DNA from 3 places in the Leucobacter aridicollis genome. Region 1 is predicted to be linked to each of the others. Evidence: predicted binding sites of a transcription regulator. Region 1 holds the regulator's gene; each other region holds the start of a gene.

Region 1 (10,052 bases):
CAACCGATCCTCGCCACGTGGGTGGAGCGCGAGAAGGGCACCGTTAACGCCGGCGAGCTCGGCCGTCGTCACAGGCGAGAGCACCTCCGGGATCCAGGCGCGCATCGACTGCTTCGACGCCTCTCGTGCGATGCGCGACCACTTCGCGACGCCCTTCTCTGCTTTGTCACCGCTCCAGCGCGATATCGAGCGCTCCGCCTGCCACGGCAGGATCGCGTCGACACCGAACTCGGTCGCCTGTTCGACGGCGCGTTCATCACGGTCTCCCTTTGCGAGCGCCTGGACGAGCACAATCCGACGGGTCGGTGCAGGCGTCACCTCGATGCGCTCGACCGTCAGAGTAAAGCTATCGCGGCCCAGCTCCTCAACGGTGCCGAACGCTCTGAGGCCAGAGCCGTTGCCGACAATCGTGTGTTCGCCAACGCGCAGCCGGCTCACCCGAACGGCGTGGCGGCCCTCGTCTCCCGAGATCGTGAGCTGACGCCCCGGCGCGGTCGCGACGAGAGACTCGTCAAAGTAGAGATTCGCCACGGCTATCCGAAGAATCGGTCGCGCAGCTTGCCAAAGAAGCTCTGCTTGAACTCCCCGAAGTGCGGTGGTTCTTCCTTGCGGAGCTTCGCGAGCTGTTCAACGAGCGACTTCTCTTTGTGCGAGAGCTTCGTCGGTGTGGCGACCTGCATCGCGATCTTCAGATCGCCGCGAGACGTCGAGCGCAGTCCCTGGATGCCGCGGCCGCGAACTGACAGGAGATCGCCCGACTGGGTGCCAGCCGGAATCTCGACCTTCACGCTCCCGTCAAGTGAATCGACCTCAACCTCGGTGCCGAGGATCGCATCAGTCATCGAGACCTGCATCGTGCTCAACAGATCGTTGCCGTCGCGGCTGAAGACGTCGTCGTGTTCGACGCGGAACTCGATGAACAGGTCCCCGTTCGGCCCGCCAAACGGCCCGACCTCGCCGCCACCACGCATCTGCATGCGCGTGCCCGTGTCGATGCCCGAGGGAATGTCGACCTGCATCGAGCGACGCTCGCGCAACCTGCCCTTTCCTGCACACTCAACACACGGGTTCTCGATGATCGTGCCATACCCCTGGCAGCTCCCGCAGGGATGCATCGTCACAACGTTGCCAAACAGCGACCGTACCTCGCGCTGCACCTGACCCTGCCCACGGCAGACGTCACACGTTACCGGGTGCGTGCCAGGCTGGCAGCCGTTGCCACCGCACGTATTGCAGAGCACGGCCGTGTTCACCGTGATGTCACGCTGCACGCCGAAGATCACCTCTGAGAGCTTCACGTCGACGCGAATCAGCGCATCCTCGCCCCGCTCCTCGCGGGCACGGGGCCCGCGAGAGCCGCCACCAAAACCGCCACCGAAGAAGGTCTCGAAGATGTCGCCGAACCCGCCGGCTCCACCTTGCTGACCACCCATGTCATAGCGCTGGCGCTGCTCGGGATCGCTCAGCACGTCATAGGCGTGCGTGACGCTCTTGAACTGCTCGGCGGCCTCGTCGCTCGGGTTCACATCGGGGTGCAGCTGGCGAGCCAGCTTGCGATACGCCTTCTTGATCTCTTCGAGGCTCGCTTCGCGAGAAACGCCGAGCGTCTCGTAGTGATCCGCCACTGTTGTACTCCTAGGTGTCGTGGATTGGGTAATGGTGCTGGGACCGGCTAGCGCGCACGCGCAAGACCCGAAGCCCTCAGCGGTCTTCGCTCAACAGCTTGTTGAGGTATCTGGCAACGGCACGGACCGCCTGGATATTCCCGGCGTAGTCCATGCGAAGCGGACCGAGCACGCCGAGTCTGGACGCGCCTAGTTGTTCATAGTTTGTCGCGATGATCGACGCATCGGAGAGCCCATACGCCTCATTCTCGCGCCCGATCGAAGCGGCGATATCGCGCTCGTCCTGCACAAGTTCGCCGAACAACCGAAGCAACGTCACCTGCTCCTCAATTGCTTCGAGCACCGTCGGCAGCGCCCCGGCAAACTCTCCCGGCCTTGTCAGGTTTGCTGCGCCCGCCACGGCGATCCTGTCGCTGCGGTTTGCTTGCAGCTGCTGCGAAACCGCCCCAAGCACAAGCTCGGCGAGTGGTGCGTCGGCAGGACCAACCAACGTGTGCACCGTCGCGGCAAGCTCGGCCACAGCGCGATCTGCTGCGTCGATGTCCTGGCCAACGATGTTCGCTGCGATACGCTCGCGAACGGCTGTGAGCCACGGTTCGTTCGCACGCTCCGCTGGAAGCATGGCCGTCTGCTGCTCGACGACTCCGTTTCCGAGGATGAGCACGCAGAGCACTCGATTCTCGCCGAGAGCGACAAGGTCAATGTGTCTGACGGCGACTGTGCGCAGCGACGGATACTGCACGACCGCAACCTGATTCGTGAGCTGCGACAGTAGGCGCACCGTGCGCGCCATGACGTCGTCAAGATCACTCGACTCGCCAAGAAACCGCTCGATCGCCGAACGCTGCGCGGCTGTCATTGGCCGGAGCTTCGCGAGTGTGTCGACGTACAGGCGGTAGCCCTTGTCGGTTGGCACCCGCCCCGAAGACGTGTGGGTCTGAGCGATAAGCTCGTCGTCTTCAAGCAGCGCCATGTCGTTGCGAATCGTCGCGGCAGATACGCCAAACGAATGGCGCTCCACGATCGATTTCGAGCCGACGGGCTCGTTGAGCGCGACGTAGTCACTCACGATGGCGTGCAGCACGGCGAGACTGCGCTCTGGAACCATCACGCACCGCCTTTCTGGCACTCGAACAACCTGAGTGCCAGTCTACTACCGCAGGAGGTGTCCGACGACTGTGTCAGCCAGCAGCCGGCCGCGGAGCGTCGGCACGATCCTGCGCTCGGTCCCGCCGACCCCAAGCGCCGCGCGGCCATCCACGAGGCCATCCGCGATCAGGGCGGGCACGGCGGCCCGACCCTGTTCGCTGAGAGCGTCGATCGCGAAGCCGTCAGCGATGCGGGTCTCGAGCAATACGCGCTCGCTATAGCGTGCTTCGTCAGTCAGGAGCTCACGGGCGTGAGCCGGAGACAGGCCCTGCCCCATCCGTTCGGCGTAGGCCCGCGGATGCTTCACGTTCCACCATCGCAGGCCCCCAATGTGGCTGTGAGCGCCGGGGCCCGCGCCCCACCAGTCTTCGCCGGTCCAATATGACAGGTTGTGTCGCGACCGCGTCTCGCGAGAACGCGACCAATTGCTGATCTCGTACCAGTCATAGCCCGCTCCCGAGAGCTTGGAGTCAAGGAGCTCGTACATCTCGGCGTGCAGATCGTCGTCTGGAGCCGCGACTTCGCCGCGCCGGATCTGCCCTGCAAGCTTCGTACCCGCCTCAACGATCAGCGCGTACGCCGAGAGGTGGTCAGGTTCGTTCGCGAGCGCGGCATCAAGCGAACGCTCCCAGTCGGCGAGCGACTCGCCAGGCGTGCCGTAAATGAGATCAAGGCTCACCTGCAGGCCGGCTGCGCGCGCGGCGTCAACGACAACAGGGACCCGCTCGGGGCTGTGCGTCCGATCGAGCGTGCGAAGCACATGGGGCATCGCCGACTGCATCCCGAAGCTCACCCGGGTGAACCCGGCCTCGGCGAGTGTGTCGAGGTACTGAGCGTCGACCGAATCAGGGTTCGCCTCCGTTGTCACCTCAGCGTCTGGGGCAATCCCCCACTCGTCTCGGATGCGACCGAGCACCATTGCCAAATCAGACGCAGGCAAAAGCGTCGGGGTGCCTCCCCCGAAAAAGACAGTCGATACCTCGCGATCGGGGAGCCCGGCCGCGCGCATCACCTTGGCGCCAAAGCTCAGCTCCGTCGCAGCTTCAGCAGCGTATCCGGCCTGACTCGCGCCACCGCCAAGCTCACTCGCAGTGTAGGTGTTGAAGTCGCAGTAGCCGCAGCGCACCCTGCAGTATGGCACGTGGACGTAGACGCCAAACGCGCGATCGGGCGCGCCCGCGAGCACGCTCGCCGGGAGTGCCCCGTCGGCCGGAGCCGGATCGCCTTCGGGGAGCACACTCGGCATTATCAGTCGTCCCGCGAGGTGTCGCCGTCAGTCTCCACACTGTCAGTCCCGGCCCCAGTGCTCGTTCCGGCGTCGACACTCGCATCGCCATCGGCACTGGCATCCGCACTGGCACCGGCGTCGGCGTCGGGATCGCTCGACGCGTCCGCGGGTACGCTTCCTCCGTTGCCCGTCGAAGCGACTCCGCCGCGAATAGCGGCGCCAGGAGCAAGAGCCCCAACGAGCGCCTGCGCAAGCTCGATCACGTCACGCAGTTCGCCGCGCTGCTTGATCCCTGCCATGAGCCCCGAGCTCGTCAGGAAAGTGAAGCCCCGAGCCACTGCCCAGACGGTGCCGTCAGCTCGCTGCTCGACAGTCAGCAACTGCTCGCCGAAACCTGAGACAGTCTCGCGGTCGCCCCAGGCGAATCCGAGCCGCTGGGGCTCGTCAACAGTCGAAATCACGAGGATTGGTCGCGGCTTTTTTGCGGCGTCGGAGGTGAGCGTCGCGGTGGTACCTGGCAGCACGTAGGCTTCACCTTCAGGGCTGAAGAGCTCCTCGGGCTCCTCGCCAAGTTCAGGCGTTCCACCATCGTCAAACTGCACGCCAACGTAGTCGGCCTGCTCGCCGAGCACGATGTCGCTGACAGTGAGGCCAGCGGCGCGGTGCGCGCCCCAGGTCATGAGCTGATTCGCTGCAGCGAGGAAACGCTCTTGGCCGCTCCCGAGCTGCAACGCCTCCTCGTATGGGGTGCTGCCAGCCGGCGGGAACCGCATGAGATCAGGTGCGCCAGACGCCCCGATCGCCGCATACGCAACTGGCATGCTCGTATAACTAGACCTGCGTGGACCTGTCACTTCTTCGACGATTCCTTACCCTCGACGTCGCCAGAGAGCGCGGCGATGAATGCCTCCTGTGGCACCTCGACGCGACCGACCATCTTCATCCGCTTCTTGCCCTCTTTCTGCTTCTCGAGCAGCTTGCGCTTACGACTGATGTCGCCGCCGTAACACTTCGCGAGGACGTCCTTGCGGATCGCGCGAATGTTCTCGCGGGCGATCACACGGGCGCCAATGGCAGCCTGGATGGGCACTTCGAACTGCTGACGCGGGATGAGTTTGCGCAGGCGCTCGGTCATCATCGTGCCGTAGGAGTACGCGTTGTCGCGATGAACGATCGCGGAGAATGCGTCGACAGCCTCGCCCTGCAGCAGGATGTCGACCTTCACGAGGTCCGCCTCTTGCTCGCCACTCGGCTCGTAGTCGAGGCTCGCGTACCCCTGGGTGCGACTCTTCAGGTGGTCAAAGAAGTCAAAGACGATCTCACCCATCGGGATGTTGTAGCGGAGCTCGACGCGCTCACCAAGGTACTCCATGCCAAGCAGGCTCCCGCGCCGCGACTGGCAGAGCTCCATGATCGCGCCAACGTAGTCCTTCGGCGCAAGCACTGCCGCGCGCACCATGGGCTCGCGAACGCTCGCGATCTTGCCGTCGGGGTACTCGGACGGGTTCGTCACGGTGACCTCAGTACCGTCCTCCTTCGTGACCTCGTAGATCACGCTCGGAGCCGTCGTAATGAGATCGAGATCGAACTCGCGGCGCAGCCGCTCGGTGATGATCTCGAGGTGGAGCAGTCCGAGGAAGCCGCAGCGGAAGCCGAAGCCGAGTGCAACCGAGGTTTCCGGCTCGTACTGGAGTGCCGCGTCTGAGAGTTTGAGCTTGTCGAGCGCCTCGCGGAGCACGGGGTAATCGGAGCCGTCGAGCGGATACAGGCCTGAGAAGACCATCGGCTTCGGGTCCGTGTATCCTGGCAGCGCCTCTGTGGCGCCCTTGAGCTTGCTCGTGACGGTGTCGCCAACCTTCGACTGGCGCACGTCCTTCACGCCGGTGATGAGGTAGCCGACTTCGCCGACGGCGAGCCCCTTGGTGGGAGTCGGGCCCGGCGAGGAAACGCCGATCTCGAGCGCCTCGTACTCGGCGCCGGTCGACATCATCTGGACCTTTTCACGGGGCGTGAGCTTGCCATCGACCATTCGAACGTAGGTCACAACACCCCGGTACGGGTCATAGACCGAGTCGAAGATCATCGCCCGAGCCGGCGCATCGGTCTCTCCGATCGGCGCTGGGATGCGCGCAACGACAACGTCAAGGAGCTCCTCGACGCCAGCGCCAGTCTTTCCGGACACCTTGAGTACCTCGTCGGGATCGCCGCCGATGAGGTCGGTGATCTCGCGGGCGACCCGCTCAGGGTCGGCCGCGGGTAGATCAATCTTGTTCAACACGGGAATGATCTCGAGGTCGTTCTCCATCGCGAGGTATAGGTTCGCGAGAGTCTGAGCCTCAATTCCCTGCGCGGCGTCAACGAGCAAGATCGCGCCTTCGCAGGCAGCAAGCGAACGAGAGACCTCATACGAGAAGTCGACGTGACCCGGAGTGTCGATCATGTTGAGGGCATACTCACCACCTTCCGACTGCCAGTGCATACGCACTGCCTGCGACTTGATGGTGATTCCGCGCTCTCGCTCGATATCCATATTGTCGAGGTACTGGGCGCGCATGTCGCGATCGGCCACCGTACCGGTGACCTGGAGCATGCGGTCGGCAAGCGTCGACTTGCCGTGGTCGATGTGCGCGATGATGCAGAAGTTACGGATCATCGTGGGGTCGGTCGACGCCGGCACCGGTGGTTTCAGACTGCGTGGAGACATTGCCAGCCATTATCTCACGCACCAGCCGCTCTCAGCACCAGCTCACCGCGGGTCTTCTTTGCGGGCAGAGCTCTCCAAGCCATGCCCCGTAGGATGACAGCGTGTCTGCTTCACAGTTCTTCCGACGCGTTCTCGCGCCAGGACGCCCCGAGCGGGCCGCCTTGCTCGCAATCGCGCTCGGCGCGGCGACCCTTATCGACCCGGCAAAGCTTACGAAGGGTAAGCGTGCCGCTTACCGGCTCGGCATCGCCGGGCTGACCGCTGCCGACATCGCGACCGATGTTCCGCCAGGCACAAGCGCAACCTCCCGTTCCGCCGCCGCTGTCGCAGCAGGTGGCGCCGTGCTCGGTCTCTCTGAGGTCGGGGAAGCGTTCGACGCGCGCGTCCAGCGAGCGCTCGTGCGACGGGGCGTCTCGCGCCCACGCCTCGTTCTCGCGGTCTCGGGGGTCGCAATATCGCTCGCAGCACAACTGCCCGGGGTTATCCGGGCGAGCAGGATCACACGCGGTCTCCACCCGCGCGGCCTATCTGGCCTCGACGTGGGCGCCGGCGGCCACCCCGAATTCGCCGAGCTCCCCGACGGCGCACGGGCAGTCATAGCGGGAATGCTTGATTACAGTGCCGAGCCCAGCGCCGGGGCGCTGCTCGCGCAGCTCGACTCAGCACGCGAACAGCTCTGGGAGGGGGTTTCAGGCTCCTACGACGTCATCTCGATCGACGTCGCAGAGGCAGAGTCCAAGCCCCGCGCAGTGCCGCACGTTCAACGATTCCCCGTGTCGGCGTCTTTCGCTGACCCCGCCACAGGCAAGACGCGTGTGCTCCGTCTCTATATCGAGTCGGGCATGCTCGCCCAGCTCACGATCGAACATGAAGAGGCCCACGCAGAGTGGCAGCCAAACGATTCGAGAGAGGTCGGCCTCTGGCCTGCCCGGTGGCCAAGCCTCGCTGAAACAACGTTCACGCTCGACAGCGACGCGCCGAAAGACCGTCGAGCGGCTCGGATCGCGAACATCCGTCCCCGCGCATAGCCGTCGCCTACCGTTACGCGGCAAAGACACGCGTGACACCTGTCACGAGCTTTTCGTGACAGTGGCCTCTCGCTGCGGCCGGTGTCTCCGCGAAACACTGGGGGCATGAGACAGGAACACTCCCCCGGCCAGGCCCCGCTGCTGCCCGCGCTATCGACGAAGTCGCCCGCGCTCGAACTCGTCGCCATCGAGCGTCGCTTCGGGGCAGGAGACAAGCTCGTCCGTGCAGTCAACGGCGTCGACCTCAGGATCGAACGCGGGGAGGTCGTCGCGCTGCTCGGTCCGAACGGCGCCGGAAAGACGACGCTCGTCGACATGGTGCTCGGGCTCAGCGATCCCGACAGTGGTTCGGTGCGCGTGCTCGGTGAGTCCCCCCGGTCAGCGGTCGCACGTGGCACACTGTCGGCGGTCCTCCAAACAGGTGGTCTGCTCGCGGACCTCACTGTCCGTGAGACCGTCGAAGTGATCGCAAGCTTTCACGGCGCCGGCAGTCGCGTCACCGAGGCGCTCGAGCGCGCCGACCTGACGCCACTCGCGGGGCGCAGGGTGAGCAAGTGCTCGGGTGGTGAGCAGCAGCGGGTCAAATTCGCCCTCGCGTTGCTCCCCGATCCTGATGTGCTGATTCTTGACGAGCCGACCGCGGGCATGGACGTGACCGCCCGCCGCAGGTTCTGGGATGCGATGCGCGCAGACGCGGGTGCCGGGCGCACGATCGTGTTCGCAACCCACTACCTCGAGGAAGCCGAGCATTTTGCCGGGCGCACTGTCGTCATGAATCACGGGCGCATCGTCGCCGATGGTGGCACCGCAACGCTGCGCGCCTCACTCGGCGGCCGCACGCTCATGGCGACGCTGCCGGCGGGCGCAGACGCGCTGCTCGCCGAACTGCGCAGCGACGACTCAGTCTCGGATGTCACCGTGAACGACGGCCGCGTCACGATCCGCGCCGCGAACTCCGACGCGGTCGCCGCCCAGCTCCTCGCCGCTGGCGCGAGCGATCTCGAGATCGCAGCCCCAACGCTCGAAACCGCGTTTACCGCGCTCACGGAGGACTAATCCCATGCTCTTTACCACCACGTTTTTCCGCGTCGAGGTCATGCGCCAGTTTCGCAACCCGTACACGCTCGTCTTCACACTCGGGATGCCGATCGCCATGTACCTGTTGTTCGGCGCTGCCGCAGAGTACGCGACCGCAAGCGCTGGCAACGGCAACGTCGCCTTCTACGTGATGGCCTCGATGGCCGCGTTCGGCGCGGCGACAGCGATGACCTCGCTGTGCTCACTCGCCGCCTCGGAAGTCGGGCAGGGTTGGGGCCGTCAGATCGCGCTCACGCCGCTCTCGATCCCCGGGTATGCGGCGGTGAAGCTCGCAGTCGCACTGGCGTTCTCCGCGGTCTCAGTGGCCGGGGTGTTCCTTGTCGGAGCGCTCACCGGGGCACGCGCGGACTCACCCCTAGCGTGGCCGCTCGTCGCCGCGATTATCCTTGTGGGCGGGCTCATCTTTGGCTTGTTCGGGCTTGGCACGGGCCTCGCGTTTAACTCCGACACCGCGGCGTCGCTCGCATCAATCGCGATCACGCTGTTCGGATTTGTCGGCAACGTGTTCATGCCGCTCTCGGGCGCGATGCTGACGGTCGCCCATTTCACTCCGATGTACGGCTATGCCGCCCTCGTGCGCTGGCCGATCACCGAAGGCGCACTCATCTCAGGCGGGACCGACTCGATCTGGATCGTGCTGGCAAACGTCGCGGCCTGGACGCTACTCTTCGCCGCCCTCGTACGCTATGGGGTGCTTCGGTCTCGGCGCCGGCGCTAGGCTTGCAGGCGATGCGCACACGGAGTCAGACAGACACGTCAAACGCCTGGGCCCGCTACGGGTGGCTCATGGGCGCAATCTGGCTCGTCTTCCTCTACTTCCCGATCACCGCTCTCGTACAGTCGGCCGCACCGACGTGGGCACTGGTGCTCGGCTGGTTGAGCACGTTCACCTTTGCGGCCTCGTACCTCACTGGCTTCATCGTCGGACTTCGTTCCCCGCACGGGCGAGAACGCCCCGTGACGCTCTGGCTCTACGCAGCCGCGATCGGCAGCGCGGCGCTCACAATACCCTCGATCGGCTGGGCAGTCACGAGCTTCACGCCGTTTCTCATGTCGTACGCGTCGTACCTGCTGACCGCGAAAGCTCACTGGATAGCAAACACGGCAGGGCCCGCGCTCATCGTCTTCGAGGTCGCCACAGCGCAGACTCGAGGGGCCAACGAGCCGTGGCCGCTGCTCTGGATCACCATGATGATCGCAGCTGTCAACACGATCAATTC
Region 2 (10,052 bases), 870 kb from region 1:
ACGCGTGGGAGGTACAGGGCCGAGGCGAGCTCGCGCTGTCGATCCTCGTCGAGAACATGCGCCGCGAGGGCTTCGAGCTCACCGTCGGCAAGCCGCAGGTTGTCACGAAGCAGGTCGATGGAAAGACCCACGAGCCCTACGAGCACCTCACGATCGATACGCCCGAAGAGCACCTCGGCGCGATCACGCAGCTGCTCGCAGCGCGTAAGGGCCGCATGGAGAACATGGTGAACAATGGCACCGGCTGGGTTCGCATGGAGTTCATCGTGCCCGCCCGCGGCCTAATCGGGTTCCGCTCGGAGTTCATGACAACCACACGCGGCACCGGCATCGCGAACGCGATCTCGCACGGCTACGACGAGTGGGCAGGCCAGATCGTCACCCGCAACAACGGCTCGATCGTCGCCGACCGCTCGGGCGTCGTGACCCCGTTCTCGATGATCAACCTCCAGGAGCGCATGAGCTTCTTCGTGCAGCCCACGCAGGAGGTCTACGAGGGCATGGTTATCGGTGAGAACTCGCGCTCGGAAGACATGGACGTGAACATCACCAAGGAGAAGAAGCTCACCAACATGCGTGCAGCTTCGTCAGACTCGTTCGAGTCGATGACTCCTCCCCGCGTGTTGACCCTCGAGGAGAGCCTCGAGTTCGCCCGCGAAGACGAGTGCGTCGAGGTGACCCCCGACGTGATCCGCATTCGCAAGGTCGAGCTCGACGCGTCGCTGCGCGCCCGCTCGGCATCGCGCCTGAAGAACCAGAAGTAAGCGCCGCTTTCGCGTTTCGCGCCCACACCCTGAGCTGTTGCCAGGGTGTGGGCGTTTCTGTTTTCGCTCACGCGTCGGCCCCGTATGATCGGGTCATGGCACTCCTCTACATCGACACCACGCTCGTCCCTTCGAAGCTCGAACTCATCGCCGAGTGGCTGCCGAAGCAGCCCTGGTTTACTGGCGACATCTCAAAGCTCACGCGCGTCTCGGGCTACCGCCTCGACGACCCTGAAGGCGAGGTTGGCATCGACGGGATCCTTGTCTCCGCTGGCGAGGACAAGGTCTACCACGTGCCGCTCACCTACCGCAGCGCGCCGCTCGATGGCGGAGAGGCGCACCTTGTTGGTACGACCGAGCACGGCGTGCTCGGCACGCGCTGGGTGACTGCCGCGACGGGCGACCCCGTCTACCGCGCCGTGCTCGCCCAGGTGATCTCGCAGGGCGGCTCGAACAGTGAAGAGCTCGTGCACCAGCCCGACGGCAGCACCGTCGCGCGGGCGATTCAAATGCCGATCCATGGGTCGGGGGAGCCCGGCGCGCAGGTGCCAGAGCTCTGGGCTGCTGAGGTGTCTCTCGCTGACGGCGTGAGCGTCGCCTCGACGGGTTTCTCCACGCTCAGGGTGATCCACGTGCCGCAGACCGACTCACCCGCTGCGCGTGGGGCTGTGGGCACGCTTACGGCGACCTGGCCGGGGCAGGACGCCCCCGTGGTGATCGCGACGCTGGACTAGCGAGCGGCGTCGCCAGGGCCGGGGCCCGGTCCGGAGCGGCTTGTGCGCGGGCTCGAGCTCGGCCGCCGCGCGACATGCTGACAGCCCCGCCCGCGACATGCTGACCGCCCTGCCCGTTTTCGTTTTTCGAGTGCGACCCGATAGAGTATTCCTTGCGCGAAAGCGTAAATCGGGATGTGGCGCAGTTTGGTAGCGCACGTCGTTCGGGACGACGGGGTCGCAGGTTCAAATCCTGTCATCCCGACAGATGGCCCCGGAACTGCCGTAGAGAATTGCGGAAGTTCCGGGGCTTTTTTGTTTCGCCTACCGCCAGCTCAGTTCGCAGGGCACATTTGGGGCACATGGGAAACTACGCTGCTTTAGACGTCTCGTCCCCGCGGTGCTTCTGGGCGAGTCCATGCGCCTGGTAAACCTCGTGCAGCTGTGTCGAGGTGAACTGGGCACCCCGGTCGGCATGAAACACCACATCGTCGGGATCTGTCCTGGAAGCGTTCGTGTCATTCGTCGCGCTCGTATCAATGTGCGCGGGATTTGTCGCACGCAGGCCAGCAAGGCCGGCTTCGTTTCTAACGCCAGGCGTGGTAGACAGAGCGAGCAACGCCCATGAGTCTCGGCGTGTTGAGTTTCGGCTGGGGTCGGGCCTTCGAGCCGTGCGCGTTCTTGGTTCACCCAACGGCCGAGGAGTTGTTCCCCGGGCCGGAGTTCTTTGGCGACGTGCACGCGCTCGCGGCCGGTATCGATCACGAGGTGGGCGGCCTCTCGCCGCTACTCCGGGGTGAATTTCCTACGTGTGGTCAGGAGACATCCGTTCCAGCAGAACACGGGGGTCTGCTTCGCGTAGTGTCCACAACCCGAGGGTGACCCCACTGAGCGATCACGGGGCGACAGGGGGGATGTGAGCACGCGGACGCAAGGAGAGCTTCGGGTTTGGCTAAGCGAATAGGGCGAAGGGCGACGGCGCCCCGCACCGGTTGATATGAACGTGACGATGCTTGGGAATAGCCTTGACCCTCGAAGCCGCGGGACGCGCCATTGATGAAGGTGACAGATGATAGGAGAAAGAGCAGGATCAGGAAGAAGTCTGGCTTGCTGGGGGCGAAATGGTTGAACAGGCCGCCCATGAGCAGAACGAGAATCGCTGCGGCAAACCCAATGCTGAATCGCTTCAAGCTCCAGAGCGCTTCGCAGCTTTTCGCTCGGTTGACCAATGCACTGCTGGCTCCTCGAGCAGCTGCCATTACTCTGTTCCCTGAATTATGAGAGGTTGCCCAGCCTTCATTTGCTCGAAGAAGAGCTTGCTGGTCTTCCGTTCGCTTCGAGACACTGCTGCTGTGGGGTCCGGCGTAACTTCAAGGGCGATGATTAGCATCATACCTTCGAGTACTTGAGGCGTTGCGTCACTCATTCCGCTGGCCGTACCCAGGTGGGCGGCATGGCGGAAAGCCTTAGCGCAGCAGGAACCACCAAACGCCAAGAGCCGCGATAGCCACGACAGCGACGACGGCGACGACCGCCCCGACCCGGTTCTCGATATCAACCTTGCGGTTGTGCTCACGCACTTCCGCGTTGCGTTTTTGTACCTTCTGGTTGTGCTTCTGAATGCGGATCCGTTCAGGGCAAATAGTCCCTTCCCGATGACGCGTCGTTGGGCAGGTGGGCTGGTACTGGCACATAAGCACAACCATAGTAAAAGCCGGTTCATAGCTGAAGATCGAGTCGCCTGAGGTCATGCTGCTTGCCACGATTCGACTCGTCGAAACCGTCGAGCGTGAAGCGTCGCGGAGTCGCTCGAGGAAGTCCACGTTTGGCTCAAGGTGAACCGGCCGGAGGGTTTCGACCTCGTGAGAGCGCCAGTGAAGATGGGTAAGATCGGTGGTGTCATGACGGCGGTCGGCACGCGTCAGGGGCGAGACCAAACAGAGGTCTTCGAGACCGCAAGCATGCCAGCGCGCAATGCCAAGACCCCAGGCGGTTGGCAGATGCTGCATGTCCAAACCATCACCTGACCGGCCCCGTATTCTCGCGCCGCGGAGCGCCGGCCTCACTCACTCCCAAATCGGCGAAGAAGCCGGTCTATCTCGTACACGCATCGCACAAATCCTGAACCAAGCACTCGCGCCAGAACAGCTCGACGAGCTCCGTGCGCGCGTCTACGCGAGAGCAGAAAGGGCTCCGAAACAAGTCATAGATGTCAGTGGGCACACAGACGCTATTCGAGCAAACTTTCGGACAGGGGAAGCCGTGACGCGCACCGACACAACCAACGACATCGAGTGCATGCCATGCGTGTAAGTCGACACCAATCTATGGGCGTCATGCGCCAGCCCAAAGACCCTCCCGTCGCAATGAGCGTTGCTCTCGCAAACCGCGACAACGTATCCATGTTCTTTGTGCAGTAATGGCATCCCCAGCCATCCAAGCGACGCGTTATCTCGCAGCACGGCGCCCTCGAGGCCGCGACCGCATCCGTACTGTGGGGGCTTGAGAAAGCCAACTCCCACGGAGCGCGGGCGCCTGTCCAGCCAACGGGGCTAAGTCCGTCCAGAAGCGACGAACATAGCCCCCCAGTGGGCCCGCGCCTCCTCCGTGGCGAGAGCAGGGTTACTGGGGGCCATTCGTGATTGCATGCGGAACCAGAGCGTCAACACCGTACGAGTCGGCCAGATATGTGCAAGAGGATATTCGTGTTGCAGGATCACATAGCGCGGTTCGCGCAGTGTGGTTGGCGCAACTGGTGGTCTTGTCCAGAAGTGCTGCTGGCTGCTCTACAGGTTGTAAGGCGCGGTCGTCTTGTCGCCCTTGTCGGGATGGCGGATCAGCCCTGGGTCTGATTGCCCTTTGCGGGGGTTTGCGTCCCCATCGAATTCCTCGTCAGCGCCGTCCATTACGGGTTCGTCAACAGTGTCCTCGGTGGGCTTCTTCTTCTCGTTCATGTTGCATTCCCTTTCCTGAGTGGGACACCACCATACGCCTCAAACATGGGGGCAGCTACTTTTTGGGCCTGTAGCTGCTTGCGGATATGGCGGCAGGGCGCATTGATGTCGTTGAACACGGCTCGAGTGGTCCGGAATGTGAGCTCTGTGGCGTTGGTCTTTTGAGCAATTTTTGAGCATTCTTTATTAGCACTCTCAGGGTCAGAGTGCTAATCTAAATCACACCTGAGCGGAACCGACTCAGGTTTCTATCGAAAGGAGACTGATCTCAATGGCACTGACATTTGACCCTTTCACTGAGCTCGAACGAGTCGCCACCGGCATGCTGCAGGCGCGCACCGCGCCACGCGCCATGCCCGTTGATCTCTACCGAGACCAGGACCGATACTTCCTGACAGCTGATATGCCAGGAATCGACCCAGGCAGCCTCGATATTGACGTCGACGGCCAGCTACTCACGATCCGCGCTTACCGTTCAGGCGCGAACTCCGACGGCGTGAAGTGGCTGACACAGGAGCGCCCCGAGGGCGCCTACTTGCGACAGTTCAGCATCGGCGAAGGCATCGATACCGAGAACATCAGCGCCACCTACAAGGACGGTGTCCTCAGCGTCATCCTTCCGCTGAACGCAAAGGCAAAGCCGCGGAAGATCGAGGTAGCAATGCCGTCGACTGAAGCAGCCGAGGGGAAGTCGATCACCGCCTAACAAGCTGGTCCTGCACGTACAACCTGAGCCTGATATGAACGAGCTGCGGCCCCGTTCCGAGAGATACCTATCTCGCTGGAACGGGGCTGCGCCTCGTCTCCGCCGACGAGAGGGTCATTCGGGCTCTGCGTGCGCTCTTCAAGGCTGCCGCCCTGTTGACGTCTCTTGAGCGCTTCGGGGCAGGTGATGTGCGCGAGCGGGTCCCGGCACGTATGAGGCATGGTCAACGCGCGAAGGGTGTCCTCGTCGCCATCGGCCGCTCGAAGCGTCAGCACCATGTCACTTGCCAGGCGTCGAGGAAGTGAGCGGTGAAATGTTATTCGAACCCCTCTCGAACCCTTCTCGAAGTACTCACGGGGCACCCGCCGGTTGCAGCAGCGCTAGTGAGTCCTTTGGGCCCACCCCCACTCGCTCGGTTGAAAAGGTCGACGAGTCGGTCGCAAAGTTATCGTTCCATCCAGTGAACTCTCGGTAGCTTGACCTGCGCCGATGCTGTTGCTGGGAACGCCAAGTGGCACGTTCGCCGGCGCAACGGTGAGCTTCCTCGTTCGCTACGAGACCGCGGATGAACTCCGCGAGAGCAACATGTGTCCGCAGGTGGAGTCGGCTGCTCTTGAAGAATGCATCTCTGGCGGTTGGCTTGGATCGATCGTGTTCGACGCGTCGCCCCAGAACCTCTGGTCATTACAGTTCTGGACGCTTCTCATTAGTGGTTCCATAGTCGTCCTGCTCATTTGGGGCTTGATCACCGGATGAGAGAAGTCCTACCCCCGGCAGACAACCGATGAACGCGTGCCTACCGTGCCCTTCTTGTACCGCCAACTAGGCGGTAACCTGCTTTGAGTCTGTCGCTGTATCACAGCGACGATTATCGGCGGTCTTTCGCCACCGGCCTGAGCGAGGGGGCCCACGTTAATGAGCTATGAAGCCTCCAACAATGAGGCGCAGGCGCACGTCACCCCGCCCGGTACGGTTCCTCCTCCTTTTGGGGCAGGCTTCAGACGACTTCCAAAACACATTAGAACTCACACCATTGACTACCTCGACAAGGAAATCGCGCAAGCGCGACGTGAACGCAAGAACCTATCTGCCGACAGCTTTACCTTCGCGAACCGGCGCGGCAGCTCGACGACGCGATCTCTCGCACTGAGTCACTCCGGGAAGCGCTCCTCGGACGTCACTAGCCGCGTGTAGTTACTCGGCTGGGCTCCTCGTTATCGCGGCGCTGTGCCCTGTCTTCGGCAAGCGCCTCAACTGCCTCGGTAAGTGACTCTAAGACGCGCTGAACGCGGTCATGAAGTGCATGACAGTTCCCCGATGTAAATGCCCTCCCATTCGTGAATTCTGATAGCTCATCCCGAGCTTCATTGATGCAGCGATTCAGGATCCCATTCGTCTTCCCCATGCCGGCCACTCTATCTACCGACTTCTTCGAAGAGTATGGTGGCCGTATTCTCGGCTCGAACACGTGGGTTTGGGAGAGGGGCCCGGTGCCCCGTTGATGAAGGCGTCCTGGCAATGTTGGAGGTTCCAGGGTTGCGGATGGGGCATGGAGCGGAGTCCAACATGAGAACAAGAGATGCCGCTACTCGGCTGGGAGGGAGGTGCAGCGATCAGAATGGTGCGAACTTTCTGCGCCTAACCCGGTATGAGCCAAGGCGCGACCGTGGGCGTGGCCGGAAAAACTCGGTTCCGGGTCGACGGTGCGCGCCTGGGTACGCCAGGCCGATATCAACCAAGGCGTGAAAAGTGGAGTCTTCCCCGACGCGCAGGCGCGGATTCGAGAACCTGAACAAGAGAATGGTGAGCTCAGGCCTCGCGAACCGCGCATTCAGCGCAGGTGCGCCGAATCAGTTGTGGGTGAACGATCTGACTTTCGCGCTCCCTTGGCAGCCAATTTCTCTCCACTCGTAGTGGAAAACGCCTCTCCGGTATCGAGGCGACGCCCTCGACCGGAACTGTTGGCGGCAGGCATGGTAATGCCCTCGCTGAGGCGGTGAACCACCTCAACGGGGCCGATCTTGTGCGCGGGCCGGCGATGAACGGGCCGCGGAAAACGGTCAACGATCTCGAGCTCGCGACGTTTGGAGGGAGTACTCGCACAACACGAGACGACTCCGTGGCGACCTCGGTGATGTGCCTCCAGCGAGGTTTGAAGAGTCGTTCTATGCTGGGGTTACCAGCGCCCAAGATCTGTTTGGAAACAAATGAGCTGAGTCTCTTCTCAACCCCGGGCGTGAACGAGCGTCAGTGCCAGGCGCGCTCGTTGCGCGCCTCATGCTCGGGTTCTGGCGGGACCTATTCGATTCGGCTGGCTACGAAGGCAAACAACCCAGGAGCGCCTAAGCCGATTGTGGGCAGCACTGCTGCACCGTGCTGCAGCGCGCCTTTCCCTGCGGGCGAATCACTGCGCGACATCGAATCGCGAACCGCGAACCCCTGCCCCGCAGGGTCCGATTGCCCGGGCAAGACGCGGAAGGCCTCACGGTCGAGCAGCGCATCTAGCCTGTATCTGATTAGCGAGAGTGGCGACTTCAATCTTGCTGACTGGGGCAGATGCAACTCCACGGAGCCAGTTCTGTTCGCACCTGGCCCACTTAGTAGCGTGTGAGTTTCCAGGGGAATCGATCACGGCGACGGGGTCACAGGTTTACCGCTATCGTTCCGGGCCTGATGGAGCCCGCGCAGAGCGTTGGTATTCTCAGTGCATGACTGAACCCCAGCAGGCGCCCCAGCTGCCGTCGCCGAAAATCCTGCTTCCCGTTGGGATCATGTTCGTTATCGGTGCCGTCTTTGCGTTCGTGCTCTTTGATCTGCATGTGGTCTCGGGTGCGTTCGCCGGGTTGATTGGGCTTGCAGGGCTCGCCATGACTGTTCAGAGCATCATGCGGCTCGCCAAGGGTGAGCGCTAGTTGCCCCAGGCCCCCGCCGGCAGCCACCGCGGGCGAATCGTGGACCAAACTTGAACATTAGGGCGCGCGAATTCCAAATTCGCGCAGTGCTGGCATAACATGGAGACCATGCTTAGCGACAGTTTCAGCCGACTTCCTTCACATGTTCAGCAGGGGGTGCTCGAATACCTCGATGAGGAGATCCGTATTGGATTCCAAAAGAGCGAGGACGCAGCAGCTGACGAGAAGACCACGCCGGAGGGTGCGCGTCAGCTCGCAGACGGGATCGTCAGGTCCCTTGCGCTTCGCAACTCGTTCACTGGTGAGTCGGTTTCAAGCCCCCGCGATCTTGGGATTGGGCAGCGTCAGAAGTAATTCACTGCGGCCCCGCTGGCATCATCGCCGGTGGGGCTTTTGCGTGCCAGTGAAGGCGCGAGCACGTCGACACTATCTCCGCCCATTCGCTGGGCCAGCGGTCGCCTGGGACACCCGCGCGACTTGATTTGTATCCCAGAGGACCGAGCTGTTCGCGGCCTCGAGTGTGTCGTGCTGTGACACCACCCGCCGTTTTGACGGTTCTGGGTGCCACGTCATGACGAAGAAGAGCGGCACGTTCTCGCGGTTCGCGAGGCCCTGGATCATCGCAACCGGTCGGTCTTTCGGGTAACGCATGACGGCCCAGAGGTTAGTGTCGACTTGCACGTATGGCATGCGCTCGCGCTCCGTGTCTTTTTCGTGTTCGTTCCGGTACACGCCCCTACCCCCATTCGAAAGTGTGTTCGATGAGTGTAGGTCAAAGCTCTGACATTTACGTCGAGTATGCTCGGTGGCGATATGAAGATCCGGGCGAACACGACCATCGGCGGCGCATCGCGCTTCGACGCGACGGCTGCCGAGGAGACGCTCCGTGAACTTGAGGAGCAGTACGCGCGCGGCGAGATTGAGCGCCATGCCTATTTCGAGAAGAAGAGCTCGCTCGTGCGTCTCTTTCTGAAGTCGACGACGTCACCTCGCCGCAAGCCGCGCGGCGACTTTGACTAGTCGACAGCCTGCGTGTTCGGCGCGCTGTCGGTCTCGGACAGGGCCTCTGCCTGCATCGTGCGTGGAGCCCAGGCGGGCGATGGTGCGACTTCGGGGTGGTTGGCGTCGAACGCCGGTGACTCGGACCTGATGCGCGGGATTGAGGTGAAGTTGTGCCGCGGCGGCGGGCACGACGTGGCCCACTCGAGCGATCGGCCGAACCCCCAGGGGTCGTATTGGGTGACGCGTTCGCCTCGCCGCGCAGTGAGGTAGACGTTGACGAAGAACGGGATCATCGAGGCGCCGAGAACCATCGATCCGATTGTCGAAACCTGGTTTCCCCAGGTAACCCCGTCCTCGGGCAGGTAGCTGTAGTATCGGCGAGGCATCGCCATGACGCCGAGCCAGTGCTGCACAAGGAACGTCATGTGGAACCCAACGAACAGCACCCAGAAATGGATCTTGCCGAGCCGTTCGTTGAGCATCTTGCCTGTCCATTTGGGCCACCAGAAGTAGAACCCTGCGAACATCGCGAAGACGACAGTGCCAAACACGACGTAGTGGAAGTGCGCCACGACGAAGTAGGTGTCCGAGAGGTGGAAGTCGAGTGCGGGCGACGCGAGGATGACGCCTGTGAGGCCGCCGAACACGAAGGTCACGAGGAAGCCGAGTGACCAGAGCATCGGGGTCTCGAAGGTGATCGAGCCGCGCCACATGGTGCCGATCCAGTTGAAGATCTTGACCCCTGTCGGAACCGCGATCAGCATGCTCATGAGCGAGAAGAACGGGAGCAATACCGAGCCACTCACGTACATGTGGTGCGCCCACACGGTGAGGGACAGCGCGGCGATGGCGATCGTCGCGTAGATCAGCGTCTTGTACCCGAAGATCGGCTTGCGGCTGAAAACCGGGAAGATCTCGGAGACGATGCCGAAGAACGGCAGCGCGATGATGTACACCTCGGGGTGTCCGAAAAACCAGAAAAGATGCTGCCACAGGATTGC
Region 3 (10,052 bases), 770 kb from region 1:
CGCCGTCGCCCCTGAGCTGCGCGGCGCCGGGCACGGCCGTGCCCTCATGACTGAACTGCTCGCTGAGGCCGCACGCCGCGGCGCGAGTCAGGTGTTTCTTGAGGTGCGCGCGGACAACCCGCCAGCTCGTGGCCTCTACGCATCGCTCGGTTTTGTTGAGATCGGCGTGCGCCCAAAGTATTACCAGCCCGAGGGCATCGACGCGATCGTGATGCAGTTGCAGCTGAAGGAGCAACAGTGAGTGAGACAGTACGCGCGGCAGCGGTCGGCGCGGCACCTGAGGCGGTCAGCCTTGCAACTGAGCCGCTCGTGCTCGGGATCGAAACAAGCTGCGACGAGACCGGGATCGGGATCGTCCGCGGACGCACTCTACTCGCGAACTCGATCGCCTCGTCCATGGACGAGCATGCCCGGTTCGGCGGAGTCATCCCAGAGATCGCAGCACGTGCCCACCTCGAATCCATGACGCCCACGATCGAGCGGGCACTTGCCGATGCTGGCGTGACGCTCGACGAGCTCGACGCGATCGCCGTGACCGGTGGGCCGGGCCTTGCCGGCGCGCTGATGGTCGGCGTCTCGGCAGCGAAGGCGCTCGCGGTGTCGCTCGACAAACCGCTCTACGCGGTGAACCACCTTGTCGGTCACGTCGGGGCCGACCTGCTCCACGGCGATGGCCTGCGGCCGGCTGTCGGAACCGTCGGCGAGCTCGAACTGCCGACAGTTGCGCTGCTCGTCTCTGGCGGCCACACGTCGCTGCTGCTCGTGCGCGACCTTGTCAGCGACGTCGAGCTGCTCGGTGAGACAATTGACGACGCTGCGGGGGAGGCGTTCGACAAGGTCGCCAGGCTGCTCGCGCTGCCGTACCCAGGAGGGCCGCACATCGATCGGGTCGCCGCCGACGGTGATCCCCAGGCGATTCGCTTTCCGCGCGGCCTGACGCTTCCGAAAGACATGGCGAAGCACCGCTACGACTTCTCATTCTCTGGACTCAAGACCTCGGTCGCGCGGTGGGTTGAGAAGCGCGTGGCGGCGGGTGAGGACGTGCCTGTGGCCGATGTCGCCGCGAGCTTCCGAGAAGCAGTCGTCGACGTTCTCCTGACGAAGGCGCTCGCCGCCTGCGCTGACCTTGGCGTTCCGCGGTTGCTGCTCGGTGGCGGGGTTGTCGCGAACGCTCGGCTTCGTGAGGTCGCTGCTGAGCGTTCGGCTGCAGTCGGAGTGGAGCTGCGCGTGCCGCCGCTATCGCTGTGCACCGACAACGGTGCGATGATCGCTTCGCTTGGGGCGCAGCTCGTCGCCGCGGGGCACGCACCTTCTTCGTTGAGCTTCGGCGCCGACTCGACTCTCCCGGTGACAGACATTCAGTTGTAGCCAACTCGCGCCCGGGCTGTATCGTTGTAGCTAGGGCTATGCCCTCCGTGACCTTTACCGTTAGGAACGCTATGTCCGACAACACGCCGAACACCGACCCGGGAACCACCCCCGAGCAGCCCCAGGCAGTGCCTGCCGCGCCCGAGGCGCCTGCAGCATTCCCGCCCGTCGATCCGTCGCCGGCCGCGGCGCCCGCCGCCCCGCCTGTGCCGCCGACGGCTCCGCCTGTTCCGCCGGCGGCTCCGCCAGTCGCCCCGCCACTTCCGCAGGCTGTCCCGTTTGGCGAGCAGGCCCAGCAGCAGCCAGAGAGCCCGACGGTGCCAGGAGCGCCGTACGTGGCTCCGGGAACCCCGGCGCCCGGGTACCCGGCGCCCCAGGGGCAGAACTACCCGCAGGGCTACGGCGCGATGCCGCAGGCGCCCCAGGGATACGCGCCGGTGCCCACGACAGTCCCGGGCAAGACGCTCGGCATCGTCGGCCTCATCGTCTCGTTCATCCTGCCGATCTCGCTCGTTGGTCTCGTGCTCAGCATCATCGGACTCGTGCAGTCGAAGAAGGCGCAGGCGAAGAACATTCCAGCCGTCGTCGGCATCATCGTCGGCGCGCTCGGCGTCATTACCGGCATCATCCTCGCAGTCGTGTTCATCGGTCTCGCGGTCGCTGGGGCTGACGCCGCGCAGGCGTGCCTCGACGGCGCGGAGTCGGTCCAGGTGTTCGGCGAGACGATCCCCTGCTCGGCGGTCCTCTCGGGCGCGTACGAGTTCAGCTACTAGCGGCTACTGCACCTCAGCAGCGCTCGGCGAGCAGCGCAATGTGCCTGTTCGCCGAGCGGCTGAGGATCAGCGTCGCAGCGCCTGAGCCAGTGAGGCGCAGGCGAGTGCGAAGCGCGGCGGGATCCACATCCACGCCGCGCTTTTTGATTTCCAGCCTGCCGATCCCTCGTGCGGCCAGGGCGCGCTTGAGATCCTTCTCGCGTGCGGGGAGCTCCTCGAGGATCCTGAAGACCTGCCCGAACGGCGTCGCGGTCGCGTTGTCGGCGGTGAGGTAGGCGATCCCGTCGTGGATCATGCCGGCGTCGAGCTCCGCAGCGAGCTTTCCGATGAGGCGCGCGCGGATCACCGCACCGTCAGGCTCGATGAGGTACTCGCCGAGCTCGCGGGTATCGGCGTCCGGAAAGTCGGCGGCCGCGCTGAGCTCATGCCAGACCGGTGTGCTGCCGGTGGCAGCTGCGCCGCCCGCGCCCGCCGCCCGCCCAGGGTCCCCACGCAGCACAGCTGCCGAGCGGCGGATACCCTGTCTGGTGGCGTCGCCGAACCACAGCCCCATCTCGACGACCTGGCCGTCGACCGAGACCCACTGAGCCTCGGCGTCGTCGGGAATGAGTTCGCGGTCGAGGCCGGGCCCGAGCTTGACGCCCCCGAACCGCACGGCTCGTGCGGCGTCGAACGCGAAGGTGAGCGAAGGGGAGTAATCGTCGCTCGAGGCGAGCCTGCGAGTGTCTCGGTGGCCGGCAGTTCGTCGTGCAGGGTCGAGAAACACGGCGTCGGCGGCGCCTGCCCCGAGCTCAGTCGCGTCGCCAATGATCACCTCGTGCGGCGGGACGCTACCGTGACAAGCCTCGATCCAGGCGGCTTCGACAGAGACATTGTGTGCAGCGAAGTCGGCAGTGAGCGGGTCGAGCTCGACCGCGCGTACTCCGAGCCCCGCGCGCAGAAACGCAAGCGACTCGGCGCCGAGACCGCAGCCGAGGTCGGCGACTGCTGTTGCGCCGTGAAAACGGCGCGCGTGAAGCTCCGCAACGGAGAAACGAGACGCCTGTTCGAGCCCTGCCTGGGTGAAGAGCATTTCTCCGGCCCGCGGCCCGAACTTCGCTGCTGCTTTCTCGCGCAGCCCGGTCACCGTGAGCGCCGCGGCGAGCTCGTCGGGGGCTACGCCGTCGCGCCGCAGGTGCCGCCCGACGCAGTCAAGGCTGTCACCTGCCTCTCGCAGGGCCGCAGCTGAGGCGAGCAGCTCCGCGCCACGCCGACTCGTGAGCACATCCCATCCAGGAGGGGACGAAGCGGGCCCCGGGCTGGTCGCCCGGGGCCCGTCGCTGCGTGAGCCGCTCACTAGTAGTAGTAGCTCCCGCTCGCTGCCGCGCCGATGATCATGACGATGAAGCCGATGTACATTACGACAAGCAACACGCCGAGCGCGATGGTGCAGTACCCGTAGATGACCGCGGTGAGCGCGAGGCCGCGCCCTGCGTCTCCGGTGCGCTTGATCTGGTTCAACCCAAGGTGCCCGAAGATGATTCCGGCGATGGGCGCGATGAACGCAAGGATGATCGCCACAAGCGCGTACGTGTTTGTGTCCTTGACGGTTGTGCGCTGCGGGGTGGCTGCTGCAGCCTGGTACGCGTAGGCGGGCGTCTCGTATCCGTACTGCGGCGCGGCGGTGCTTGCAGCGTCAGTAAGCTGCGCCCCGTGCGGCAGTTGCTCTGTCGGCTGTTCCGAAGCCGGTTGAGGCTGGTGCTCGGCTGGCACTGTGGGGTCGGTGGTGCTCATCATGCTCCAAGTCGTAGTGGGTGTACCACAGAGTGTACTCACTGGGTCTGAGGGGCCCGTGGGGTCGGTGTTCGCTGTCCGCGATTCGGCGCATCAACAGTTGGCACTCACCTTGCATGAGTGCCAACTGGGGTCATAGAATCTCGTACAGAGGCACTCGCAAGAGTGCGAAACTAACAGCTTTGGAAAGAGGTCAACCGTGTCGGTCGCCATTAAGCCGCTCGAGGATCGCATTGTCATTCAGCAGGTCGAGGCTGAGCAGACTACTGCTTCGGGTCTCGTTATCCCTGACAGCGCAAAGGAAAAGCCCCAGGAGGGCAAGGTTGTTGCAGTGGGCCCCGGCCGTGTCTCAGACAACGGCACCCGCATCCCCGTCGACGTGAACGTCGGCGACATCGTGATCTACTCGAAGTTCGGCGGCACCGAGATCAAGGCCGCTGGCGAGGAGTACCTCGTGCTCTCGAGCCGCGACATCCTCGCAGTCATCGAGCGCTAAGCATCGCTGAACGAGCCGGGGCCCGCCATCGCGGGGCCCCGGCTTTTTCGTACCCGCCAGTCGCCGTAGACTGTGAAGGTGAGGGACACTCGTGCTGGCTTAGGGTATGGAATCGGCGCGTATCTGATTTGGGGCGCATTCCCGCTCTTTTTCACGCTTATCGCGGTCGTGAACCCGTTCGAGGTCGTCTCGTGGCGAGTCGTCACGACGCTGCTTGTCTGCGCGGTGATTGTGACGGTGACGCGCAGGTGGCGTCGCGTTGGCAACGTGCTGAAGCAGCCGAAAACGTTTGGGCTGTTCGCCCTCTCGTCGATCCTGCTGTACGCGAACTGGCAGATCTTCGTGATCGGGGTGATCTCCGGCCACGTGCTTGAGACGTCGCTCGGCTACTTCATCAATCCGCTCTTCACGATCCTGTTCGGAGTGATCTTCTGGCGCGAGAAGCTCTCGCGCCTCCAGTGGATCGCGGTCGTCGTCGCGGGCACAGGTGTGCTGTTCTCGGCGATCTCCTACGGCAAGGTGCCGTGGATCGCGCTGGGTCTTGCCCTCTCGTTCGGCCTCTACGGCGTCGTGCACCAACGCATCGAAGAAGTCGACGGGGTCACGGGGCTCACTGTCGAGACACTCGTCTCCGTGCCGATCGGCCTGACCCAACTGGCAATCGTCGGTTCCGTCGCGGGTCTGAGCGCGTTCTCTCACGGGGGCGTGATTACGGCACTCGTGCTCGTCAGTGGGCTCCTCACAGCGGTTCCGCTCATCCTCTTCGGTGAGGCAGCTCGCAGGCTCCCGCTCACCTATGTTGGGTTCCTGCAGTTCCTCACCCCGGTGCTCGGTTTCCTCTTCGGGTACTTCATCATGCATGAAGAACTTCCCATCGCGAGGTGGATCGGCTTCATCGCTGTGTGGATTGCGCTCATGTTCCTCATCGCCGACATGATCGTGCGATTGCGGCGTTCGCCTAGCGCGGACCTCGCCCATCAGCCTCATACAGGTCCCATTCCCTTAGACTAGATAGTCTTCGACGACGCCACGAGCATTAAAGAGGTTGTATGGAACAGCGTGACCCTTTCGCGTTCACAGGACTCACTTACGACGACGTGCTGCTGCTTCCCGCGCACACCGACGTCATTCCGAGCGAGGCGGACACCTCGACGCAGCTCACCAGGCGCGTGCGGCTTGCAATGCCGCTCATTTCAGCGGCAATGGACACTGTCACCGAGACGCGCATGGCTGTCGCTATGGCGCGTAACGGCGGCCTTGGGATCCTGCACCGCAACCTGTCTATTCAGGATCAGGCGGAGATGGTCGACCGCGTGAAGCGGTCTGAAGCCGGGATGATCACGAACCCGCTCACCACGACTGTCGATGCGACAGTCGCTGAGGTCGACGCGATCTGCGGCGAGTACCGAGTCTCGGGACTGCCCGTCGTTGACTCGGCAGGGATCCTGCTCGGAATCATCACGAACCGCGACATGCGTTTCATCGATCCGAAGGACCGCGCGAATGTTCGCGTGTCCGAGGCGATGACACGAATGCCGCTCATTACCGCACCCGCAGGGATCTCCAAGGACGACGCGGCTGAGCTGTTCAAGCAGCACAAGATCGAGAAGCTCCCGCTCGTCGACGGCGAGGGGCGCCTGACTGGCCTCATCACCGTGAAGGACTTTGATAAGGAAGAGCAGTACCCACTCGCGACGAAGGACGACGCCGGTCGGCTTCGCGTTGGCGCGGCTGTCGGTTTCTTCGGCGACGCGTGGAAGCGCGCTGGCTCGCTGCTTGAGGCCGGCGTCGACGTGCTCGTCGTCGACACCGCAAACGGTGATTCGAAGGGCGTGCTCGACATTATTGCGAAGATCAAGGGTGACCCGGCGTTCGCCGGTGTTGACGTGATCGGTGGCAACGTGGCGACGTACAACGGCGCGAAGGCGATCGTTGACGCGGGCGCAGATGCGGTGAAGGTCGGCGTTGGGCCGGGCTCGATCTGCACGACTCGTGTGATTGCAGGTGTCGGTGTTCCCCAGGTCACCGCCGTCTACGAGGCCGCGAAGGCTGCGACGCCGGCGGGTGTACCGGTGATTGCTGACGGCGGCCTGCAGTACTCGGGAGATATCGCGAAGGCTCTTGTTGCTGGCGCATCGTCAGTGATGATGGGCTCGCTGCTCGCTGGCACTGACGAGAGCCCTGGCGACCTCGTCTTCGTTGGCGGCAAGCAGTACAAGACGTACCGTGGTATGGGGTCACTCGGCGCGCTGCAAACGCGCGGTGAGCGCACCTCGTACTCGAAGGATCGCTACTTCCAGGCGGATGTGCCGAGCGACGAGAAGCTCATTCCCGAGGGCATCGAGGGCCAGGTTCCCTACCGCGGCCCCGTTGGCGCTGTCGCGCACCAGATGGTCGGCGGTCTGCGCCAGTCCATGTTCTACGTTGGTGCACGCTCAGTTGCCGAGCTCAAGGAGCGGGGCCAGTTCGTGCGCATCACTTCAGCTGGTCTGAAGGAGAGCCACCCGCACGACATTCAGATGGTCGTTGAGGCGCCGAACTACCGCAAGTAGGGGAGCGCCCACTGCCTGAGCCGAGGGCCGCAGCGAATCAGTGTGATTCAGCTGCGGCCCTCGTGCCGTGTACGGGGCACAGCGCGACGTTGTCGCCCGTGAGGCCCAGCAGTCGCTCGGCGGCCGTGAGAAGCTCGGTGATGGCCTCGCTGTGAAGCAGTGAGTACACCGACGCCCTGCCCTGCGGGCGCGACTCGACGAGGCCAGCGTCTTTCAGGCGGGCGAGGTGCTTCGAGACTGTGCTCTGCGAGAGCCCCAGATGATCCGTGAGCTCGACTACGCGGTGCTCTCCGAGTTGCAGGTGGCGCAGAATCACGAGGCGCGACGGATCGCTCAGGCTGTGGAACAGGCAGGTCGCTGGAAGCAACATCTCAAGTTCTTTGGCCCTATCGCCGTCTGATGTTTCTACAGTGATCGCCATCTCTCGATGATACCGCTCGTCGTGCGTGATCCCTGGTTACGAGGTTGTACCCGTGCCTGCGAGCTCGCGGTGCAGTTGTCCCTCGTGTTCGAGGTGCGTCAACTCCTCGAGCTGGAAGGTGCAGTGCTCGATGCCAAAGTGCTGCCGCATTGTGGCGGTGAGCTCGTCGAGGAGTCGTGAGTTGTCGGTGCCGGCACTCGGTACGACATGGGCAGACATGACAGACACCCCGCTCGTGAGGCCCCACACGTGCAGGCTGTGAAGAGCCTCGACTCCCTCGGTGGCAACGATTTCGCCCCGCACCTCGTCGATATCGATGTTGTGAGGTACGCCCTGCATGATCAGGTTGACCGCCTGCTTCAGGAGCAAGAAGGCTCGCGGCAGGATGATCACTCCGATTGCCGCTGCCGCGATTGCATCACCGCGGTTCCATCCGAGCGTGACGTTGAGCACGCCTGAGATGATGATCGCCGCAGCGCCGATCCCGTCGCTCATGACCTCGAGAAATGCGGCCTTGACGTTCAGGCTCTCTTTCGCGCCGCGGTTGAGAATCACCAGGGACGCCGCAGCGCCGATGAGCCCAACGATCGCGAAGGCGATCACGCCGCCACCGGCGACGTCGGTGGGGTTGAACCACCGCTCGACGGCTTCGAACAGGATGTAGCCGCCAAGCCCGAAGAGCAGCAAGCAGTTAATGAGCACCGCGACGATTTCTGCGCGCATGAGGCCGTAGCTTCGCCGCTTGGATGCGGCACGCGTCGCGAGGATCGACGCGATCAGGGCGATGAGGATCCCGCTCGCGTCGACAGCCATGTGCATCGCCTCGGCCGCGAGAGCCAAGCTGTTCGTGACCGTGGCCCCAACAATCTGGGCGGCAATGATCGCCCCGTAGATCGACAGGACAAGCACGAGTCGTCGTCTGTGGGTGCCTGTCGCAGTCTGAAGCGCTCCGGCACCGTGGTCGTGGCCCATTCCCATAGGAGTTCCTCTCAATAGATAAATCATCGCTTTATGGCGATGATAGCGAACTTTAGCGATATTGTCGCCCCGTGTGCGGAATGTGTGGACTGTGCGGACTGTGCGGAACTCAGGATGCGCGGCTCACGCACCCGATAGACTGTCTGGGTGAGCAACGAGATCGAGATTGGTCGCGGAAAGCGCGCCCGCCGTGTGTATACATTCGACGAGATTGGTATTGTGCCGACGCGGCGTACCCGAGACCCCGAGCTCGTCTCGACCTCCTGGACAATTGACGCGTTCCAGTTCGACATTCCCGTCATCGGCGCGCCGATGGACTCCGTCATGTCGCCCGCGACTGCGATTCAGCTTGGAAAGCTCGGCGGACTCGGCGTACTCAACCTTGAAGGCCTGTGGACTCGACACGAGAACCCCGAGCCACTGCTTGCGGAGATCGCGCGAGTTGATGACGAGATCGCCGCGGTTAAGCGGATGCGCGAGTTGTATTCAGCGCCGATCAAGCCGGAGCTGATCCGCGATCGCCTCGCGGAAATCCGCGACGCGGGCGTTACCGTAGCCGGCGCGCTCTCGCCGCACCGCACGGCTGAGTTCACTGACACCGTCGTGAAGGCAGGCGTCGACCTCTTCGTCATCCGCGGCAACACTGTCTCTGCCGAGCACGTGTCGGTCGATGGTCGTGAGCCATTGAACCTCAAGCAGTTCATCTACGAACTCGATGTCCCAGTCATCGTGGGCGGCGCAGCAACCTACCAGTCGGCGCTCCACCTCATGCGCACGGGCGCGGCAGGTGTGCTCGTCGGCTTCGGTGGGGGAGCGTCCTCGACGACTCGGGTTACTCTCGGAATTCGCGCACCAATGGCAAGCGCAATCGCAGACGTTGCTGGGGCCCGCACCGACTACCTCGACGAGTCGGGCGGGCGCTACGTGCACGTCATCGCTGATGGCGGCCTGGGCACCTCGGGTGACCTCGTGAAGGCGATTGCCTGCGGAGCTGACGCTGTCATGCTTGGTGCGGCGCTCGCTCGCGCAACCGATGCGCCCGGCCGCGGCTGGCACTGGGGCCAGGAAGCGCACCACGAAGACCTTCCCCGCGGGCGACGCGTCGCCGTCGAACAGATCGCGCCGCTCGCCGAGATCATGAATGGCCCAGCCCACATCGCTGACGGCAGCGCGAACCTGCTCGGGGCACTGCGCCGGGCTATGGCGACGAGTGGCTACTCCGACGTGAAGGAGTTTCAGCGGGTCGACATCGTTCACGCTGAGCGGTAGTCGTGGCCTCGCGCACTCCCGAATACCTCGGGGAGCCGACTCTCGGACAGGTCATGCGGCGGCCCCAGTGGATCGCCGCGCTTCTGCTCGCGATGGTTGTCGCGGCTGTGTTCGCCTGGCTCGGGCAGTGGCAAATGGGCAACGCGATCCGCGACAACGTTGACGACCTCACTGCAACTGAGACCGTCCGCCCGATCGATACGCTCACCGAGCCGATCGCCGGCATCCCAGAGATCGCCGCGGGCGCTGTCGTCTCGGTTAAAGGGACGTTCGTGCCGGGTGACTTCTCAGTCATCGGCGAGCGGATGAACCAGGGAGCCGACGAGAGCGCAGAGCGTCGGCAGGGAGCCTGGGTCGTTGGGCACCTCGTACGCACCGAGCTCGACGACGCAAGCCTTGCCGTCGCAGTTGGTTGGGCGCCG

Evidence for each region. The regulator HrcA, encoded in region 1, represses chaperone genes, less so after heat shock. The targets are predictions, from matches to a motif close to TTNGCACTCGNNNNNNNCGAGTGCNAA.
Region 2: a site for HrcA is predicted at 4,618-4,644, ahead of KI794_RS04655 (Hsp20/alpha crystallin family protein). Genes of this name have one in related genera too.
Region 3: a site for HrcA is predicted at 4,015-4,041, ahead of groES (co-chaperone GroES). Genes of this name have one in related genera too.

The regions. Positions count from the first base shown of each region.
Region 1 covers NZ_CP075339.1:1,918,423-1,928,474, forward strand. The annotation lists gene KI794_RS08610 (16S rRNA (uracil(1498)-N(3))-methyltransferase) at 1-531, opposite strand, end outside; gene dnaJ (molecular chaperone DnaJ) at 534-1,625, opposite strand; gene hrcA (heat-inducible transcriptional repressor HrcA) at 1,702-2,733, opposite strand; gene hemW (radical SAM family heme chaperone HemW) at 2,779-4,020, opposite strand; gene KI794_RS08630 (DUF1990 family protein) at 4,023-4,823, opposite strand; gene lepA (translation elongation factor 4) at 4,853-6,706, opposite strand; gene KI794_RS08640 (hypothetical protein) at 6,808-7,734, shown strand; gene KI794_RS08645 (ABC transporter ATP-binding protein) at 7,840-8,790, shown strand; gene KI794_RS08650 (ABC transporter permease) at 8,795-9,550, shown strand; gene KI794_RS08655 (sensor histidine kinase) at 9,562-10,052, shown strand, end outside.
Region 2 covers NZ_CP075339.1:1,047,696-1,057,747, forward strand. The annotation lists gene typA (translational GTPase TypA) at 1-764, shown strand, start outside; gene KI794_RS04630 (maltokinase N-terminal cap-like domain-containing protein) at 860-1,498, shown strand; tRNA gene KI794_RS04635 (tRNA-Pro) at 1,669-1,742, shown strand; gene KI794_RS04645 (hypothetical protein) at 2,944-3,486, opposite strand; gene KI794_RS04650 (hypothetical protein) at 4,264-4,431, opposite strand; gene KI794_RS04655 (Hsp20/alpha crystallin family protein) at 4,703-5,137, shown strand; gene KI794_RS04660 (hypothetical protein) at 5,627-5,893, shown strand; partial or broken gene KI794_RS16305 (transposase) at 6,717-7,348, shown strand; gene KI794_RS04670 (hypothetical protein) at 7,846-8,049, shown strand; gene KI794_RS04675 (hypothetical protein) at 8,158-8,403, shown strand; gene KI794_RS04680 (hypothetical protein) at 8,476-8,739, opposite strand; gene KI794_RS04685 (hypothetical protein) at 8,863-9,069, shown strand; gene ctaD (aa3-type cytochrome oxidase subunit I) at 9,066-10,052, opposite strand, start outside.
Region 3 covers NZ_CP075339.1:1,151,875-1,161,926, forward strand. The annotation lists gene rimI (ribosomal protein S18-alanine N-acetyltransferase) at 1-241, shown strand, start outside; gene tsaD (tRNA (adenosine(37)-N6)-threonylcarbamoyltransferase complex transferase subunit TsaD) at 310-1,368, shown strand; gene KI794_RS05210 (DUF4190 domain-containing protein) at 1,440-2,141, shown strand; gene KI794_RS05215 (class I SAM-dependent methyltransferase) at 2,155-3,405, opposite strand; gene KI794_RS05220 (DUF4190 domain-containing protein) at 3,477-3,917, opposite strand; gene groES (co-chaperone GroES) at 4,114-4,410, shown strand; gene rarD (EamA family transporter RarD) at 4,489-5,421, shown strand; gene guaB (IMP dehydrogenase) at 5,460-6,962, shown strand; gene KI794_RS05240 (ArsR/SmtB family transcription factor) at 7,000-7,383, opposite strand; gene KI794_RS05245 (cation diffusion facilitator family transporter) at 7,420-8,361, opposite strand; gene KI794_RS05250 (GuaB3 family IMP dehydrogenase-related protein) at 8,509-9,630, shown strand; gene KI794_RS05255 (SURF1 family cytochrome oxidase biogenesis protein) at 9,633-10,052, shown strand, end outside.